DNA from 2 places in the Exiguobacterium sp. NPDC077395 genome. Region 2 is predicted to be linked to the other one. Evidence: predicted binding sites of a transcription regulator. Region 2 holds the regulator's gene; the other holds the start of a gene.
The links. The regulator NrdR, encoded in region 2, represses ribonucleotide reductase genes. The targets are predictions, from matches to a motif close to AACACNATATATNGTGTT.
Positions count from the first base shown of each region.

Region 1: the regulator NrdR is predicted to act here: its motif matches at 2,101-2,118, upstream of ACQKD4_RS07165 (anaerobic ribonucleoside triphosphate reductase).

Region 1 is NZ_JBNNHU010000001.1:1,394,433-1,404,876, forward strand. It holds gene nrdG (anaerobic ribonucleoside-triphosphate reductase activating protein) at 1-262, opposite strand, end outside; gene ACQKD4_RS07165 (anaerobic ribonucleoside triphosphate reductase) at 240-2,090, opposite strand; gene ACQKD4_RS07170 (formate/nitrite transporter family protein) at 2,282-3,112, opposite strand; gene ACQKD4_RS07175 (hypothetical protein) at 3,411-3,866, opposite strand; gene ACQKD4_RS07180 (hypothetical protein) at 4,032-4,400, opposite strand; gene ACQKD4_RS07185 (hypothetical protein) at 4,711-5,340, opposite strand; gene ACQKD4_RS07190 (barstar family protein) at 5,510-5,794, opposite strand; partial or broken gene ACQKD4_RS07195 (cupin) at 5,850-6,179, opposite strand; gene ACQKD4_RS07200 (50S ribosomal protein L25/general stress protein Ctc) at 6,457-7,101, opposite strand; gene mutL (DNA mismatch repair endonuclease MutL) at 7,267-9,084, opposite strand; gene mutS (DNA mismatch repair protein MutS) at 9,089-10,444, opposite strand, start outside.
Region 2 is NZ_JBNNHU010000001.1:882,889-893,332, forward strand. It holds gene coaE (dephospho-CoA kinase) at 1-111, shown strand, start outside; gene ACQKD4_RS04480 (site-2 protease family protein) at 135-617, opposite strand; gene ACQKD4_RS04485 (glyceraldehyde-3-phosphate dehydrogenase) at 775-1,806, shown strand; gene speD (adenosylmethionine decarboxylase) at 2,039-2,425, shown strand; gene ACQKD4_RS04495 (hypothetical protein) at 2,538-2,909, shown strand; gene nrdR (transcriptional regulator NrdR) at 2,922-3,389, shown strand; gene ACQKD4_RS04505 (DnaD domain protein) at 3,430-4,782, shown strand; gene dnaI (primosomal protein DnaI) at 4,787-5,701, shown strand; gene thrS (threonine--tRNA ligase) at 6,001-7,944, shown strand; gene ACQKD4_RS04520 (DUF1002 domain-containing protein) at 8,049-8,921, shown strand; gene ACQKD4_RS04525 (DUF2231 domain-containing protein) at 9,020-9,433, shown strand; gene ACQKD4_RS04530 (hypothetical protein) at 9,515-9,724, opposite strand; gene infC (translation initiation factor IF-3) at 10,066-10,444, shown strand, end outside.

The sequences.
Region 1 (10,444 bases), 510 kb from region 2:
GCGACTTACATGCCATTACGAGTTTTGCTAACGGTGACGATTGAAGAAACGGTTCACCTCCTGAGATGGTCACCCCGTCCCAACCACTGAGCTTGACGCGTTGAACAAGTTCCTCTATTTCGACATCCTCACCGCCAGCTGGATTCCACGAGGAAGGATTGTGACACCCTTTACAGTGATGCGGACAGCCGGCAGTAAAGATGACCGTTCGAATCCCCGGCCCATCGACGACGGATTCTTCAACGACGGATAGAATGCGCATCGTGTTTCACCCTCGCCCGTTCTTCTTCTCGTTTCGCCGTATTCCAGCGGTCCATCGTCCCGACCAAATAACCGGTGATGCGGCGGATTCGTTCGATGTTTGTATCCTCGCCACACGTCGGACAGGCATCATCAATTAGTCCTTCTAATCCACAATTTCCGCAACGGTCGACCGGATGATTGATGGAACCGTAGCCGATGTTATGCTGACGCATCAAGCGGACAATCGATTCCACCGCTTCCGCATTGTGGGCAAGTGACCCATCGACTTCGACATATGATATATGTCCCGCGTCACACAATGCGTGATACGGTGCCTCGATTCGGATTTTCTCACGAATCGATACAGACTGATAGACCGGCACGTGGAATGAATTTGTGTAAAAGGCACGATTGGTGACACCTTCAATCATCCCGAACTCTTCCTGGTCTCGCGTCACAAATTTGCCTGACAGTCCTTCCGCGGGTGTCGCAAGCAATGAGAAATTCAAATCGTATGATTCGGCCGCCGCTCGCATCCGATCAGCTAAGTGCGTGACGATATCGAGACCGAGTCGTTCCGCTTCACGCGACTCAGCATGTGTACTGCCTGTCAACACCTTCAACGTTTCAGCGAGTCCGATGAAACCGAGTGAAAGCGTTCCTTGTTTTAATACGTCTCGAACCTCATCATGAATATGTAACTGTTCACTTCCACGCCAGACCCCTTGTGTGTAGAGGAAACGGAATTCTTCAGCGAGACGCGTACATTGATACTCGAAACGCTCGATCAACTGTTCGATGCCGATATCGATATAGCGGTTGAGAATGCGGTAAAAGTCAGAGAGTGACTCCGAGATCAGTGCCATCTTCACCAAGTTGAGTGTGGAGAAGGAAAGATTGCCACGTCCGACCGACGTCTCCTCTCCGTGTCGGTTTCCCATGACCCGAGTGCGGCAACCCATATACGCCACTTCAGATGCATACGTCCCATCATAGTAAGCGACATTAAACGGAGCATCGATGAAGGAAAAGTTCGGAAATAATCGTTTGCCTGTTACCCGACACGCTTCACGGAAAAGATCGACGTTCGGATCGTCCTCCCGAAAGTTGATTCCTTCCTTCACTTTAAAGATTTGAATGGGAAAAATCGGAGTCTCTCCGTTCCCTAACCCACGTTCCGTGGCACGAAGTAACTCTCGAATGAGGATACGTCCCCACTTTGATGTGTCCGTTCCATAATTGATTGAAACGAAAGGTACTTGCCCGCCCCCTCGTGAGTGCATCGAGTTCGCATTGTGGATGAACGCCTCACACGCCTGATACGTCGCCGAGATCGTCTCTTCTTCCGCGAGTTGTTTCAATTGCGCATCGTCCCAGTCAACGGGTAATGATTGAAGTCGGCTCAGTTGACGCTCATATGTCTTCTCGACATACGGTGCCAAGTCGACGTCAAACATTGGGAAGGCCTGCCCCCCATGCTGCATGTTTTGATTCGCTTGAAGGATGATCGACGCGAGTGCCATGGCAGAGCGAATGTCCTTTGGCGACCGGATCGTTCCATGCCCTGTGTGGAATCCATCTTTTAATAATTGACCGAGTGGAATTTGACAACATGTCGTCGAGCCAGTGATGTAATAGTCGGCGTCGTGCACATATAAATAGTTATCAGTGACGGCTTGTTTTGACCGTTCCGACATCAAATACGTCTGCGACAATTCTTTCGACACTTCTGAAGAGAGTCGTGCTAGTTTTCCGAGCGGGGATTTCCCGTCCACATTCGCATTCTCTTGCACCAAGTCTTGGTCTGGTAAAACGCAGACGTCCTCATACAACTGCAGTAATTTCAAAACCCATCACCTCACTATATATGGATTCAAAACATTCATATTCGTTTTAAGAATCCTATATATAGATTATGGCATGTGTTTTTCTCGATGGTCACGAGTCGATATTGTGACAGTTTACGTGTGGCCATACGATAAAAAAGAGCCTCGTCTTCGATAAGACAAGGCTCTACGCTACATGTGACAAACATCATTTATTTAACAGCTTTTACAACTTTTAATTCGACTTCTTCCTCTAATTCTTGTGCTTCACGAAGACCCTTCGAGTTGAGCCAGGTATAGATGGCTCCCATGAAGAGCGCTCCACCGATAATGTTACCGAATGTTGCAGGAATCAAGTTGTGAATTGCACCTGCCATGCTGATCGTCTCCGGGTGTGGGACGACGAGCGTCAAGGCGAACAAGACGAAGTTGGCGATGACGTGGTCGAATCCTGAAGCGAAGAAGACGGCGACAAGGAAAATCATCGAGAAGATTTGAGCGAACTCATTTTTCATTTGTTTCGGTAAGAAAATAGCGAGACAGACCATCCAGTTACAGAAGATGGCACGGAAGAAAATTTCGACCGTCGTATGATGCATTTTACTTTCAACAACGGAGAACAACCAGTTGTTCATCCCGAGTTCTTGGATGACGCCAGTCGGTGCAAGTAGTAAGGCGAATAGGATTCCCCCGAGTGCGTTCCCGACGAAGCAGAGCAACCAGACGAGCATCGTATCACTGAGCGTCGTATAACCACGAAGCGTCGACGTTGTGAAATACATCGTATTCCCCGTGAACAACTCAGCTCCCCCATAAATGATCATGACAAGCGCGATCCCGAACGAGAAGCCTCCGATGAGTGTCGTGAACGGAGATTCCGCTAAATACATACCGTTGACGACTTTCAAGGTAAAGATTGAGGCAAAGCCGATAAAGATCCCGGCTAACATTGCCCGTAAAAAGTATTCCATTGGACGATAATGAATCATTTGTGAGGAAGCTTGTGCTTTTTTTCGTAATGATTCGAGTGCATGGATTTCCATTGATGCCATGTCACAAACCCTTCTTTCTGAATAATTAAATAGGAAAGTATCAGTTCTAATATGTGAAATCATTAACAATATAAACTGTACAGTCTCTGTTGGCAATCCTGTCTTGCATGAATTGACAGAGTGTTCACATCGTAATCGTTTACATATGGCGGATTTGTGACAAAGAAAAATTCTCCCGATTTTCGGGAGAATGTCTATGAATTAGCATTTTCAATTTTAATATCAATCTCCCTGTTCCAAAATAAATCTTACATCCTACTTTTAATTTCGAATGTGCATAGTCTAATCATTAAAGAAACTTATTCTTTAAATAATGATAAATCATTTCATCTTGTAAGATTATTTCGAAGCACTCGAAATCAAAAGCTCTAATTTCAATTGAAGTTTGATTTAATTGAAACTCTAGCTCAGCTTCTGAATGAGGTTGATTTTCAAAGTCAATTTCTATATTTTTGAATTTACTCCCTATAAATACTCCACTTTCGAACTGAATTATATGTTTAACTCTCCCTATCAGTTCATATGTACTAAAAAAATTAATTATTCCAAAATCATTTGATGGGAAAAGTTCGAATAGTGACACCTTACTACCCCCAAAGATATCAAAAAGATACCATATCAAACTATCAGTCTGTATCTCATTTATAGCTTGAAGAATACTTTCAAGTTGTTCTCCAGTACATGATATATCTTCATTAAAACACTTACCACTAATTTCAATTTTATAATAGCTGGGGTTTGACATTACCTACTCCTCTTGTAAAAAGGTTTTGAAATGGATATGTAAAAATGGTTTATTCATTGACTAAATTTAGGTTTTCCGTTTGAATAATCAATTCAGAGTATAGGTAAAAATCGTCCGTCATATTTTTCTTAATTATGTGTAGCGATTAAATCCTAGAAACTTTAATCAGTGATATTCCGTTCCGATTCTAATTTTTGTGAAATGAATCTCTGCCGTAACAGGAGGCAATAAGAGATGGCATATAAATATTTCCTGCCCCTCTAATTCGTAACTATCAATGCTAATATCCTGCATGAAATATGGACGTTGTCCCCTTGTCAATTCTTTGATTGGCATTGTTCGATCATCTAGAGCAGCAGAAACCTCTACTTTAATACAACCTAAAAATTCAATCTCGTAGTGACGATAACTCTCTTCCTCATCTTCAATCTTTATTAAAACCTCATCTCCAAAATAACGGCAATCGAATCCTAAAACGCGCGCATCCCAATAATATATCTTTTCAATTTCTCTTAATATTTCCTGAGCTTTCATTTTTTCACCTTCTCTATGGAATATGTGCTGCTTAACTACGTGGCTTCACAAGTTTTAAATGGTTTTAATAATTTTGATCGTATATATGGACATCATGATACAAAGCTATATGATTTGGCTAAATTTACTCTTATTCCAACTCTACGGACTGTATTTCTCACATCGATAAACCCGCTATTGTCAGTTTATATAATTCTAACAAAGAGTCATCATGAGTAAACCCCCAAACCTCATCATACATATCATTTTTCATAGTATCTATGTAACATGACTATGCGTTAAAACATGCTCAAACTGAGGCCCTCATATTTCATTGTTCGTTTAAATAATCTATATCAAATTTTCGAGGTAAATTCTTTGTTAATTCTTCAATAGACTCATATCTTTTTTCATTAGAAAACAAAATAAACCCAAGTCCATCTCCATCTATTTTAATAAAAGAAGTTGGTATACTCATATCAATTAAAGGTACAACTTGAGTTCTAGAGAACAGCCACTTACCATACTTTTTTAAAGTGAAATTCAATTTATCTTTAAAGATAATATTATAAAACCTATTTTGAGCAGGCATCCAGTACGTTTCGTTAATCAAAAACCTTAAATCTTTTTCGTTTTCTATTTTTGCATTGCAGTAATAAAAAGAATTCTCATCCTCAGAGCAATAGTTCATAGAATATTTATTTTTCCTTGAATCCATTTTTTCAACCATCTCATTATCCTGACTTATATTTTTAGATAATATAAATGTTATGACCATTGGATATACATTTTGGTAAACCAAAAAATCAATTAAAGCTTTTTGGTTATCGTTAATAGTTAAATCATCATAACTAGTGATCTCATATACCTTTTTAATTTCACCCATAATGAAATAATTATCTAAATTATCTTCAAGATGCTCTAATAGACGCTTCCTTTCAATAATTGTAAGCTCTTGCATAGTGATCACCTTTGATTTTTCAGTTTAAAGACCTTGTAATTTAAATCAGCTGTTTTTTTCTATTAATTCTTATGATGGTCGGGGACTATAAAAATTATATTGAAAATTAGTGATTGTGAAATGGATACTCTCTTAGAGACTAGCTTTATATATTAGTAAGCCAATTAGATTACAAGAAAACAATATGACAATGTGAAACAGAATATTCTTCGTTATACTCTTCTAAGCACATTTTTAAGTACTTAGCATCCTCACTTAATTTCGTTTCAAGCAAAGAATATCCTATGAAAGTGATTTGATCAGGAAAAGTTATACAATCCACATCAGTAATGACATCATAAAAGGCATCCCAATTTTCGCCGTAATGATCAGGAAGATGAAGACTTTCTTTTAATATTTGATGTAGTTCCGAAGAAGAAGTAATGTCACTTAAATCGATATATAAATGCGACATATTTAGTCTCAATCCCCCACTCTTACTTTACTAATCAGTAATCGTCTAAGCTTCATTAGAATTTAATTAATTTTATTTCAGTCATATAAATTGATGGATCTAATTCTTCACTTTCAATTACGATAGCTGTTAATCCTCTATCTGTTTTCGTTTCATGCCACTCGTTCTTCGTCTAGAAAACATCATCTCCAGCTTGCACTTTAAAATATTCATCTTTTTCACCTCTAACGTAACCCTCACTCACCATAATGAGAAGAAGTTGGGGTGCAACTGCTTGATGATAACCGATGACACCACCCGGATCTAAATGCATACAACCAATATTAGAACCTTTTTCAGTTTGTATGATTCGTAACATCACAAAGTTCGAATTAAATATTGTGATCTTCTTACCAGTTTCATTATCAAATTAATAAAATATCATCGTACATCCCCTTACGAAATAAACTTTTATATAGTTTACCTCATTCATACCTAGAATCACATTGAATATATGCTAATTTGTAATATTTTGGTTTGATTAAGTATGATTCATCCTTTTTATTTAAAAGTATAAAGTTCAGATTTAATTCGACAAATAAAACAAAGGAGCATCGCCCCTTCTTTGGGACAATGCTCCTCTCCTTTGCATCGTGTGATTATTTCAGACACGAAAGAAACTCTTATTCTTTATCCTCAGCCGATTCTTCTGTTTCTTCAGAAGAGGTTTCTGATGCTTCCCCTTCAGATGAAGCTTCTTCCGATTCTTCTTCAACTTCTGCAACCGGCTCATTCACAGAGGCGATGTGCATATCTGGTTCAGAGACAATCGTGTACGATTTGTCTTCTGGAAGATCCGCTACCGTCACCGAGTCACCGATTTCGAGGTCTGACACGTCGAGTTCGATGCGTTCAGGGATGTTGGCAGGTGTCGCAGAAACCGTCACTTTATAGAGCGACTGAGCGAGATATCCACCTTCTTTGACACCTTTCGCGTCGCCGACGAGGACGATATCCGCTTCGACTTCTGTCTCTTCATCCATCTTCACAGCCATGAATTCAACGTGTTGATAGAAGTTTGTGAACGGATTTGTTTCCGATCCGTGCACGAGCGTATTGATTTTGTTTCCATCAAAATGGAGTTCAATCAAGGCGTTGTCACCATGGTCTCGAAGAATTTTACGAAGGTCCATCTCGTCAAACACGATTGGCGTGCTGTCTACTTTATAACCATAGACAACTCCTAACGCTTTTCCTTCGTTACGCAACTTCGTGCGTAGTGATCGTGGGCGTAATTCTCGCTTTGAAACTTGAAGTTTGTTCGTCATTTTCTTTTCCTCCTACATGGATATACATTTCATGTCGACATCTTGAGGGTGAGGCAGTGAAAAAGCCACCTCTCAACCTCGATGCGTTGAGTGACATGTGTATAGTTTTCCCATGAGGACTCGTAAATAAACGTGACATCGTATTAAAACAAGGTAACAAGACGATTACATGACGCGTTTGAACAACTTCTCGAGTTCGTACGTGCTCCACTTCACGAGAATGGGACGACCGTGCGGACAAGTGAAAGGAGAAGTCGTTCGACTAAGATCTTCAATCAATTGTCGCATCATGTCCATATTGAGTGGATAATTCGCTTTAATCGAGCGTTTACACGCCATGAGGATGGATGCTTCCTCACGATATTTCGCGATGTCAATCGAGCGTTGTTGAATGGCCATCTCCACTAGATCACGAATTGTACCCTCTAAGTCATGTTGCGGATACCATGTCGGAATCTCGCGCACGAGGAACGTGTTGCCGCCAAACGGTTCTAATGTGATACCAGCTTCCGATAGTAGCGGGAGCACTTCTTCGATGGCGAGCGTCTCTTCCTGTGTGAACTCCAACGTCAACGGAATCAACAGGAGTTGATACTCTTTTTCTGGACGTCCTAACTGCTCATAAAACAATTCATACTTGATGCGTTCCTGGGCAGCATGTTGGTCCATCACGTACATCCCGTCTTCCGCTCCACAGATGATATAACTCGAATGCAGTTGTCCGATGACGTCTAATGCTGGAAGACGTTCGGACTGAAGAACGGGTTCCTCGGCCTGTTCTGCCTGGAGCATCTCTGGCTCTGGTTCATGAACGAGCGGCGCCGGGTTCCACTGGGAAGGAGACGTGAGCGACTCTTTTCGCTCGCGAGGAATCGGATAATTCCACTCGACCGTGTCTACTTGTTTAGGTTGCGGTTCCATCGAGAAATCGAGTTTCGACTGTTCGGATGGTGTTTCTCGTTTTGGTTTTGGCTCTTGTTTAACAGACGGAATAAGACGTTGCTCACGGAGCGTCAATTGAACAGTCTCTCGAATGAGCTGGCACAATTCTTTTTCTTTCGACAAGCGCACTTCACGTTTCGTCGGATGGACGTTCACGTCAATCAACATCGGGTCCATCTTCACTTCGAGCACGGCAATCGGATAGCGACCAATCGGTAAGAGCGTATGGTAGCCTTCGAGCACGCTTTGTGTCAGTGCAAAGTTCTTGATGCTTCTGCCGTTTAAGATGAGGGTCACGTATTGTTTATTCGAACGAGTCACTTCCGGGCGCACGAGATGCGCGCTCAGTGTATAGTCGTTCGTTTTACTCGAGGCCGTGACGATTTGCGCGGCGACTTGGCGACCATAGATGGCGAGCATGACTTGTTTCAAGTCTCCGTTGCCGTTCGTTCGCAACAATTCTTTCTCTTCATGAAAGACGGTGAAGCGAATCTCTGGATGGGACAATGCCAAACGGTTCAACGTGTCGGTAATGCTCGCGAGTTCTGTCGCCGATGTCTTCAAATATTTCAGCCGTGCCGGTGTGTTGAAGAAGAGCTGACTGACCGCAATTTCGGTCCCGACGTTCGTCGCCGCCGGATTCGTCTCCTTGACGACACCGCCTTCAAGCGTCATCTCAAAACCGTCTTCATCTGCTCGTTTAGACTTCAACGAGACGTGACTGACCGACGCAATCGAGGCGAGTGCTTCCCCACGGAAACCGAGCGTCCGAATGCGAAACAAGTCGTGCTCGTCCCGAATCTTACTCGTCGCATGTCTCAAGAAGGCTCGCGCGGCGTCTTCTTCATGGAACCCATGCCCGTTGTCACGCACTTTGATGAGACGAATGCCCGCCTCTTGTAAGTCCACGTCCACTTTCGTCGCTCCCGCATCAATCGCATTCTCGACTAATTCTTTGACGACGGAAGCCGGTCGTTCGACGACCTCCCCGGCTGCGATTCGGTTCGCGAGTTGTTCCGGTAACTCTCGAATGATTCCCATCGACTCACCCTTTCTTTGCGGTCTGTTGCAGTTCGTAGAGCGCCTGCATCGCTTCGATTGGATTCATTGCCAATAAATCGAGTTTGAGCAGCTGTTCTCGAACAGCGTCATTCGACTCGAACAATGACAACTGACTGACTTCTTCCACTTGAGGTGGAGCAGGTTGCTCGTTCAAAGCAGGTTTCGTTGCTTCGGATTCGAGTTCTGACAGAATCGTCCGTGCCCGGTCAATCAATGAATCTGGGAGTTCGGCCAATTCCGCCACGTGAATCCCATATGATTTATCGGCACGTCCCGGATGCACTTCGTGGAGGAAGACGACTCGTCCATCCCGCTCAATCGCCCGGACATGGACGTTCTCAAGTGACGGAATCGAGTCCTCGAGCACCGTCAGTTCATGATAGTGCGTCGAGAAGAGTGTCTTCGCCCCAATAGACGAAGCAATATACTCTACAATTGCCTGTGCAAGTGCCATCCCATCATACGTTGACGTCCCTCGACCAATCTCATCCAATAGAATCAGACTATTGCTCGTCGCCTCGGTAACGGCTTGTCGCGTCTCGGTCATCTCGACCATGAACGTCGACTGTCCGCTCACCAAATCGTCCGCCGCACCGATCCGTGTAAAGATGCGGTCAAAGAGCGGGAGTTCCGCAGCTTCTGCCGGGACGAATGAACCGATTTGATGAAGGATCGCAATCAACGCAAACTGACGCATATATGTCGATTTACCGGACATGTTCGGTCCGGTGATGAGTAACATTTGACGTGTGTCGTCAAGCGTCAAGTCATTGGCGACATATTCGCCTCGCGGCAAGACCGTTTCAATGACAGGGTGACGCCCGCGTTCGATTTGTACATGCTTCGCTGTAATTGGACGCACATACTCCCGTTTCTCGGCTACGACGGCAAGGGCGAGTAGCACATCCAACTCACTGAGTGAACGGGCCAATTGTTGAAGGGCCTTCGTGTACGTCTTCACTTCTTCGCGAAGTGCGACAAACAAGTCATATTCGAGCGTACAGCTCTTCTCTTCCGCTCCTAAGATGAGGGCTTCCTTCTCTTTTAGCTCAGGCGTAATGTATCGTTCCGCATTCGTCAATGTCTGCTTCCGCTCATAACGCCCTTCTTCGAGCAACTTCGCATTCGCCTTCGTCACTTCCAAGTAGTAACCAAATACGCGGTTATAACCGACCTTTAGCGACTTGATGCCGGTCGCGATACGTTCCTGTTGTTCGAGGTTGGCAATCCACGATTTCCCGTTCGCTTTCGCTTCAAGTAGTTCATCGAGCTCTTCTGAATACCCGTGACGAATCATCCCGCCTTCTTTCGTCGAAATCGGAGGTGAGTCGACGAGGGC
Region 2 (10,444 bases):
AAGCATCAGGCCGATTTTCTCGTCAATAACAACGGTTCACTCGGTGACTTACCACCGCAAATTGACCGTTTGGTCGAACAATTTAAGACGATTGAAAAAGAAGGCGAATGATGATTCGCCTTCTTTTCGTTTGGTTAGTTTAATGGATCGGATTCGGGTGATCCTTTCTTCCACGTATCATAAATGGCACGTCCATCACTTGGGTGACCGTTCGAATAATAGATGGGATACAGTGAAAAGAAAATATAGTAAAACGAAAAGTAGGCGAACTGATACGTATACAACGTCGGTTCAATCTCTCGTCTCAAAATAAACGCATTGACAATTAAGATACTCGCCAGATTAAAAATGGCTCCACCGCCATATACAAGCGTGCGGGTGACCTTGTTGCTCCATTTTAAATCTGTAAACTGGCACCACGCATCATAAAAATAGACGCGGTTCACTTGAAGACGTCCTACTTTAAATAGTTTTTTTCCTGTGCCGATTTGCATGTCGAGCGAGCCTCCAAACAACTTTGCGAAAAAGAAGTGTCCGAACTCATGAATCAACGTCACAATCGGTAAGATGATGAAAAACGAAATGAAGAACTTATCGATATCTCCCCAATCAAACATGGTGACGCCTCCTTTCTGTTGTGCTTCACGACAAGAAATTTCCCTCATTTTCAAAAAATAAACAAAGAAAAATGAAAAAAATGTGACGAATCATAGTGAAAACGCTTACAGCTATCCGTTATAATGAAACCGTAATGTAGAAAAAGGGGGATTTAGCATGGGGACAAAAGTTGCGATTAACGGATTCGGTCGAATCGGGAGAATGGTATTCCGAAAATTGATGCTTGAGGGACGTCATGAAGTCGTGGCGATCAATGCGAGTTATCCTGCGGAAACGCTCGCTCATCTCATCAAACATGATTCCATTCACGGTCCATTCGGATTGACGGTTCGAGCGCAAGGGGATGCGCTTGAAGTCGATGGAAAGCGAATCGAACTCATTTCAGAACGTGATCCATCACGTTTACCGTGGGCAGACCTTGGCATCGACATCGTGGTCGAGGCGACAGGGAAGTTTAACTCGGATATCGGGGCGAAACTTCATCTAGATGCAGGCGCAAAAAAAGTAATTTTGACTGCACCAGGGAAAGGGGATGTACGTACGATTGTGATGGGGGTCAACGATCGAGACTATCGCCCGGAAGAAGACCACATCATTTCAAATGCATCGTGTACGACAAACTGTCTAGGACCGGTCGTGAAGGTGTTACACTCGACATTCGGTATTGAAACTGGTTTAGTGACAACTGTTCATGCGTACACGAACGACCAAAATAACATTGATAACCCGCATAAGGACTTACGCCGGGCGCGTGCTTGTGGCAGTTCGATCATCCCGACTTCGACAGGAGCGGCTAAAGCGATCGGGCTTGTCATGCCAGAGCTTCAAGGGAAATTAAACGGAATGGCACTCCGCGTCCCGACACCGAACGTATCACTCGTCGACTTAGTCGTCGAGCTTCATCGTGACGTCACCGTCGATGAAGTGAATGAAGCGTTTGAACGTGCGGCGTTTGGAGAGATGACGGGCGTGTTAGGTGTCTCCCATGAACCGCTCGTATCGATTGATTTTAACGGAGACGATCGCTCGTCAATTATCGATATGGATTCGACGATGGTACTCGGCGGAAATCATGTAAAAGTTCTCGCATGGTATGACAATGAATGGGGCTATTCGTGCCGTGTCGTCGACTTGTTGGACATGGTGGCGAGTTACCTTCAAATCGGGCAACAAGAAACTCACGCCTAAAAAAATATTACGGTCTAAAAAATATTTTTGATTTTTTTAAACAAATGTCTTGTAACGACGTCCCAAACACGTTACACTCAGTTTCGTGAACTTCAATTGGTCTGACAAACGCAACTTAAAGGGTTAGGACCTCTTAGGACTAACTTGCCCCCGTGGTTGTGGGCGATTCAGGCACAAAGTGAGTGATCATCAACTACTTTGAGACCATTGATGTAAAGGGGGATCCACTAATATGGATACTATGGGACGTCACATTATTACAGAACTTTGGGAGTGCAATCCCGACAAATTAAATGATATCGACTACATCGAGCGTTTGTTCGTCGATGCAGCTCTTCGTTCGGGCGCTGAAGTCCGCGAAGTCGCTTTCCACAAATTTGCGCCGCACGGTGTGAGTGGAGTCGTCATCATTTCAGAATCACACTTAACGATTCACAGTTTCCCAGAGCATGGCTACGCGTCGGTTGACGTGTTCACATGTGGAGATCGAATCGATCCAGCTACGGCATCGCAATACATCGCCGAAGGATTGGATGCAAAAGTACGTGAAGATGTGAAACTTGAACGTGGAATGGGACCAATTCGTGTTCCAGAAGCACAAGTTGCACTAACTAAATAATTCTGAAGAACCTTTTGAGGCTGGCCGTTTGACGGTCAGCCCTTTTAATTGTTTTGTTGTTGCCTTAATTTTGATATGCTTAACGTATATAACTCAGGCGTTGAGGTGGATTATGGGACTGTTAGATAAGTTACAAACACATATTGAAACGAAAGATACACATAAAAATGAATCGCTTCGGACACGTTACTATGCGGCATCTCCGAATGCAATCTTACAATGGTTAGAAAGTCAGATTCAGTCAAATGGTCAGACGGTCCGTCGAATCGACTCGAACCGTGGCGAACTCTCATTCATTGGTGAAGGATGGGACGGACTCATTACGATCGTGCAAGTAGACGGAGGTCGTACAGCAGTCGATTTTACATTGAACCGCGAACAGCGACTCGGGACAGACCTCGCACAAATCGTTACTCACTATTACGAGGCGCTCACACAACAATTCCCGCTTCGTGCTATCGGAAATAAATCTGTCGAACGATAAGGAGGCTTGAGCATGCGTTGTCCGAAATGTGATCACAATGGAACGAGAGTGCTCGATTCCCGACCGGTGCAAGACCATTATTCGATTCGACGTCGTCGTGAATGTGAAAAATGTGGGTATCGGTTCACAACGTTTGAGACGGTGGAACAGACACCCCTCATCATTGTGAAGAAAGATGGAAACCGTGAAGAATTCAGTCGCGAAAAAGTGCTCCGTGGAATCATTCGTGCGTGTGAAAAGCGACCGGTCACGCTTGAACAGCTTGAAGGGGTCGTGACAAAAGTCGAACAACAACTTCGCGCCCTCGCGCAGTCGGAAATTCCGAGTGAGCAAGTGGGTGAGTTGGTGATGAATGAACTCGCACGTGTCGATGAAGTCGCATACGTCCGCTTTGCATCTGTTTATCGCCAATTCAAAGATATCACTGTGTTCTTTAAAGAACTTGAAGATTTAATGAAGCAAGAAAATTCGACCAACTAAAGGGCGGCCTGCTGGTCGCCCTTTTTCAGGGGAGAGAGCTATGGAGAAAGAACGTACAATCTTTGGGACGGACGAACTGCTCATTATGAGTACAGGTCTTGTTGACCGCGAATCGTATCAGTCCCTTTACCACTTATATCAGCCTGTCATCGGTGTCAAAGCGCTCGCGCTGTATCAGACGCTGTGGAGTGAATTGAAACCAGGCAAAATGAAATCGAACTATATGTCTCATAGTGCCTTGTGTGAGATGTTGGAGTACTCCATCAATGAATTGACGGATAATCTATTTCGCCTCGAAGCCATCGGATTGGTACGGACGTACAAAACGAAAGATGCCCGATTGACGCAATACGTCTATCAGTTGCGTGTGCCGCTCGCGCCGCATACGTTTTTAAACGATGGACTGTTATCGAGCTTTCTCTTCTATAAAGTAGGGGAAGTGCGCTTTAAACAACTTCAGGGGCGTTTCACAATCGACCCTTTGCCAGCGGGAATCGTCGAGGTGACGAAAGACTTTAATGAAGTGTTTGATGTCAAAGGTGTCAATCATCGAGCGTTCACGCAAAAGAACTACGAAAAACCAGATCGTGCGAAGATTGAAATCAACTATTCGTTCGATATGGATATTGTGAAGAAACTGACGAATTTCCCAGTCGGGTTTTTCACAAAGAAATTAGACGAAACCATCACAAAACTGGCCTATGTCTCTCAACTCGACGAAGAGACGATGGCGGAGATGTTGAAAGAATATTTCGTTCACGAAGCCTATCTTCCGCTCAGTGAGCAGGAGAAGCGGGACGGATGCCGTCAGATGGTATTACAGTTGAAGAAAAAGCAGACACGGCATCGAAAAGAGAAGACGGTGGAGCTCGAAGAGACCAAGCTGGGAGACTTACATGATCCAGCGGTAATGGAAGCGGCCCACCCCCATCAATACGTATCGACACTTCGGAAGACGCCTCAGCTGTCGAAAAGTGATGAACAGTTGGTTATCGAACTCGTCGATACGCTCGGGCTCGCACCGGGCGTGATCAACGCACTCTTCTATTATTGTATTGAAGTGAAGAAACAGACTCGTCTGAACGAGAATTATGTCCTTCGTATCGCAACGAGTTGGAAGACGGCAGGTTATACGAACGCGAAAGAAGCGTTGGAGCAAGAAGCGTCACAAGATGCGCTCATTGAGAAGAAGCAACAAAAACGTGAAAATGTACAGCGGACGACTGTCGGTTCGCGTCGGAAATCTCAACAAGGCGAGATGCCGAAATGGCTCGAAGATGAAGCGAAACAACAGCGATCGTATGATCAGGCGAGAAAGAAAGAATTGGAGTCTTCCGTTCCGGATGACGCGGAGCTCGTAAAACTATTAAATGAATTGAAAGAGAAGGGGTGAGGGGATGGAACGAATCAACCAGTCGTTATCGCAGTTGATGAATCGAAAAGAAGTCCGCGAAGCGTATGAGTCGATTCGCAGACGAACGCTCAATCATCCAGGAGTAATCGCCTTTTTGAACGCTCATCCTGAGTTAGAAGAGAAAGCGATTGAAATTGGATTCACGAAGCTGAGTGAGTATGCCGAGCAGATGGATGGGAAGACGTTCATGGAAGAACAAGCCGTCATCCCGGGTCATCAACCGGTGCTCTATGTCGATCTCGGACAGATCGCCATTCGCTATGAAGAGACGGTAGCTCATCGACAAGCTAGACGCCAAAAAGAGATGGACCGTAAGTTTAAGAGCTTGTTCTTACCGGAAGAAGTTCGTGAGGCGAGCTTTGAGTCATTTGACTGGGCGGACGATGCACGCAAGATCGCACTTCGGGAAGCGATGCGTTTCGTAACGGGGATGAAGTCCAAACAAAAAGTAAACGGACTCTATTTACACGGGAGTTTCGGTGTCGGGAAAACGTATCTACTCGCCGCCATTGCCAATGAATTGAAAGTGGCGGATATCGAAACGATTTTAGTTCATGCGCCTGGATTCGTCTCGGAAGCAAAACGCAAAATTCGCACCGAATCGTTTGATTCATTTTTAACTTCGTTTCAACATGTACCTGTCTTGTTGATTGATGACATTGGTGCTGAGGCGATCAGCCCGTGGGTGCGCGACGAACTGTTCGGCATCATTCTCCAATATCGGATGATGCATCGATTGCCGACGTTATATAGTTCGAACTTTAGCGGAGAAGAGCTTGAGACTCACTTTTCAATCGATGGGTCCGCGCAAAATAAAATGAAGGCACAGCGTCTCATGCAACGAATTTCAACGACGACGACACAAATCGAACTGAAGGGTGAAAATCGACGTCGGTAAAGGATTGTTTTTCTCGGATGAGTTGACTATACTAATAACCATATAAGTGATGCATAGAAGAGGATATGAATCATCGAGACGAGTTTTAGCGAGGGAAGGGCGGTGGAAGCTTCCTAACGACGACGATGCATTTACTCCCTCAGAGCACCGTACGGGTCAATCGTGCGGCGATTCACACTCGTTATCGTGTGTTCGAGCCAAGCGTGATGCTTGGGAACGAGGGTGGTACCACGAGAATCAAAGCTCGTCCCTTTTTGAGGGATGGGCTTTTTTTATATTCATTTTTTGAGAGGGGACAGATGTACATGATTCAATTGACATTTCCAGATGGCGCGGTAAAAGAATTTGATGCCGGCGTCACGGCAGAAGACGTCGCAGGCTCAATCAGCCCGGGACTTCGCAAAAAAGCAATCGCAGCAAAACTAGACGGAGAACTCATCGACTACCGTCGTCCGATTGAACAGGACGGCAAAATCGAGCTCGTCATGCCAGATTCAGAGGACGGTCTCGACCTGATGCGTCACTCGTCAGCGCACTTGATGGCACAGGCAATCAAGCGTTTGTATGGAGAAGAGAACAACATCTATCTCGGGATTGGACCGACGATCGAGAACGGATTCTATTACGACATCGAAATGGATCGCCGAATCAATGAGGAAGATCTTCCTGAGATTGAGAAAATGATGAAACGCATCGTCGATGAAAACTTAGAAATCACTCGTGAAGTCGTTTCACGTGACGAAGCGCTCGCTCGTTATAAAGAGTTGGGAGACCCGCTCAAGATCGAGTTGATTGAAGACATTCCTGCCGATCAGACACTTACAATCTATCATCAAGGGGAATTCTTCGACCTTTGCCGAGGACCACACGTCCCATCGACTTCGAAGTTGAAAATCTTTAAATTGATGAGCGTGGCTGGAGCATACTGGCGTGGCGACTCTGACAACAAGATGTTACAGCGTATTTACGGGACGGCTTGGGCGACGAAAGAACAACTCGCTGAGCACTTGCGACTTCTTGAAGAAGCAAAAGAACGCGATCATCGTAAACTCGGAAAAGAACTCGACCTCTTCTTCGTCTCACAAGAAGTCGGTCAAGGACTTCCGATGTGGCTGCCAAAAGGTGCATCGATTCGTCGTACGGTCGAACGCTATATCGTCGACAAAGAGCTCGAACTCGGATACCAACACGTCTATACACCGGTGCTTGGGTCGGTCGACTTGTACAAGACATCTGGACACTGGGACCACTATCAAGATGACATGTTCCCGAAAATGGAGATGGACAATGAGGAACTCGTCCTTCGTCCGATGAACTGTCCGCACCACATGACAATCTATAAACATGAGCCACGCTCATACCGTGAGCTTCCACTCCGGATCGCTGAGCTTGGTGGGATGCACCGCTATGAGATGTCAGGCGCGCTCACAGGACTTCAACGTGTCCGCTACATGGTCTTGAACGACGGGCATACGTTCGTGACACCTGAACAGATGAAACAAGAGTTCAAAGACATCGTTCACTTGATTCAAGAAGTGTATGCTGACTTTGGCATCAAAGATTATCGTTTCCGTCTCTCGTATCGCGATCCTGCCGATAAAGAGAAGTACTTCGATAATGATGCGATTTGGGAAATGGCACAGAGCCAGTTGAAAGAAACGATGGACGAGCTCGAACTTCCATACTTTGAAGCAGAAGGAGAGGCGGCATTCTACGGACCGAAACTCGACGTGCAAGTACGTACGGCGCTCGGGAAAGAAGAGACGCTCTCGACTGTTCAACTTGACTTCTTACTCCCAGAACGTTTCGATTTGACGTACACAGGGCCGGACGGAAAAGACCATCGTCCAATCGTCTTGCACCGTGGTGTCGTCTCGACGATGGAACGATTTGTTGCGTATTTGATCGAAGAATACAAAGGCGCATTCCCAACATGGCTCGCACCGGTACAAGTGAAATTGATTCCGGTATCACATGTCCATGATGAGTATGTCGCTGAAGTCAAAGCGGAACTCGTCAAGCGTGGTGTCCGCGTCGAAACGGACCTCCGTGACGAGAAACTTGGCTATAAGATTCGTGAAGCGCAAATGAAGAAGATTCCGATGACGCTCGTACTTGGGGACAAGGAACGTGATGAGCGCGCGGTCAACATTCGCCGTTACGGTCAACAAGAACAAGTATCAGCATCACTTGACGAATTCATCGCATCCCTCACAGAAGAGATTGCGAACCGTTCACGCTAAGCAAGGAGCCACCTTTCCATCGAGAAAGGTGGTTTTTTTCGGTCTAAAGACGGATGTGTAATTCGTCGTCTGCACGTATCGTAAACAATAAGGAGTGATGATTCATGAATTATATGAAGCCAGTATTGGCACTTACTATTGGAGCAGTCGCATTTACAGGAGCACTTCCGAAAGTCGGGGCAGAGGCAATCGTCAATGACACGATTGTGACGCTCGGGGAGTCGCTCTCTTCAGAACAACAAAAATGGGTACTTGAACGGATGGACGCGCCAGAAGGAATCGAACCGATTATCACGACGGCAGCGGATGAAGAAAAATATTTAGGAGATTCTGTCCCACAGGCGCAACGTGGGGGAGGTATGTATTCGTCCGCACGAATCAAATTGACGGACGGGACAGGTCTTGATATTCAAACTGAAAATGTGACGTGGGTCACGAAAGATATGTATGCGAACGCATTGGTCACGGCAGGTGTGACGGATGCGGACATTTATATCACGTCGCCAATCAACGTGACGGGTACGTCCGCTTTGACAGGGATCATGAAGGCGTATGATCAAACGGCGGCCGAAACCGGGATTGAACTGTCGGATGAACGAAAAGAACTTGCGCAGGAAGAGTTGGCAGTGACGTCTGAAATCGGAAAGACAGTTGGTCAAGAGGATGTTGCAGGTCTCATGAACGAAATCAAAGCGGAAATCGCGAATCAAATGCCTGAGACGAATATTGAGATTCGCGACATTGTCATTCAAGTGTTGAATCAAAATAACGTCCAGCTGTCTGAAGGACAACTCGACCAATTGACGACATTATTTGAAAACATGCAACAAGCGAATCTAGATTGGTCTGCAATCAGTAACGGATTAAAAGATGCAGGTCAGGACGTACAGGCTTTTCTTGAACAAGAGGAAGTCCAAGGATTCTTTGCGAGACTATTTGAAGCAATTAGCAACTTCTTCAAGTCGCTCACGAATTAAATGTGTGTCATTGTGAAAAGAAGGAAAACTGGGTAAAAAAATCGTCTAACGGGGTAAATAACTTTCATCCATTATTTTAATCTTAGGGAGGAATCGTTATGCTCGGTGGTGTTCCGCTACATCCATTGCTCGTGCATGCTCCGATTGGTCTTCTACTGTTTGGGACGCTTTTGATTTTGATTAGCTTCAAATGGACAAGTTTTCGACTGTTTGCACTCGTCACGCTCGTTGCTGGATTAATATCGGGCGGAGTGGCATTTCTATCGGGTGACAGTGCCGAGGAGTATGCGGAAGCAAACCTTCCTTCGGTCACAGAGGCGATGATTGAAAACCATGAACATTTTGCCTTGTACAGCTTGATCGCGTTTGGCATCACTGTTGTCTTGCTTGCCATTGGATATCGTGCGAAAGGGAAGCTATGGATCACGCTTAGTTTTGTGATTGCACTCGTGGGAGCGGGACTTCTTGCATACGCCGGGCATCTCGGTGGACAGATGATTTACGCACAGTAAACATGAATAAACGTCCAATTCCATAGATTTGGAACTGGACGTTTTTATATGGTACATAAGCAGGACAGGTTTTTTTACACTTCAATACCATCGTTTATGAATATAGTTTTGAGCTGACTCGTGATCATCGACAATCTTTAATGTGATACGATTCATCTCTTCTAATAAGTCCGTTAATACTGCCTGTAACTTTTCATCTTCTAAGCCATGCGCCTGCATCGTTTTACTGACGATCTGCTGAACCTGGTCGTGATAGTCATGTTCGCGCGAGACGTCTTTTCGCCAGTTCATGTAAATCCCTCCTTTGTTATTTCATTATTCCCTTTGAAAAGGTATTGCGAAACGAGAGAATGACTGGTATCATCATAAAAGTGTGAGCTACCAATTATTCATGCGCGATATCTTGACATCTTTTCCTGCTAGTGCTAAGATGACATAGTGATTAAAAACAACAAAGCAGAAGCACCCGCTTTTCACCTCGTCTGAGAGTCATCAGGCAGGTCCATCAAGTTCTTGGTTCAATCGGCATCGTCTGCCGTTTTATGACCTCAACTGATGTGTGGGTGGGAAACTGCCGACGCTTTTTTTATTGCCATGTTGTCTTGTCAATCTAAATCTCGTGCAATCGCACGATGGAGGTGCTAACCATTAGCAAAGAGCTCTTTATCAACGAAAACATTCGTGCCCGTGAAGTACGTCTCATTGGCGCAGACGGCGCACAACTCGGTGTGAAATCGCGTAACGATGCGTTACGTTTAGCTGAAGAAGCAGAACTAGACTTAGTCTTGGTCGCGGACAAAGCGAATCCACCGGTCGCTAAAATTATGGATTATGGGAAGTACCGTTTCGAACTCCAGAAAAAGGAGAAAGAAGCGCGTAAAAACCAAAAAGTCATCCAAATGAAAGAAGTACGTCTCAGTCCAACAATCGAGGACAACGATTTCCAAACAAAATTGCGTAACGCACGCAAGTTCCTTGAAAAAGGAAACAAAGTGAAGGCTTCGATTCGTT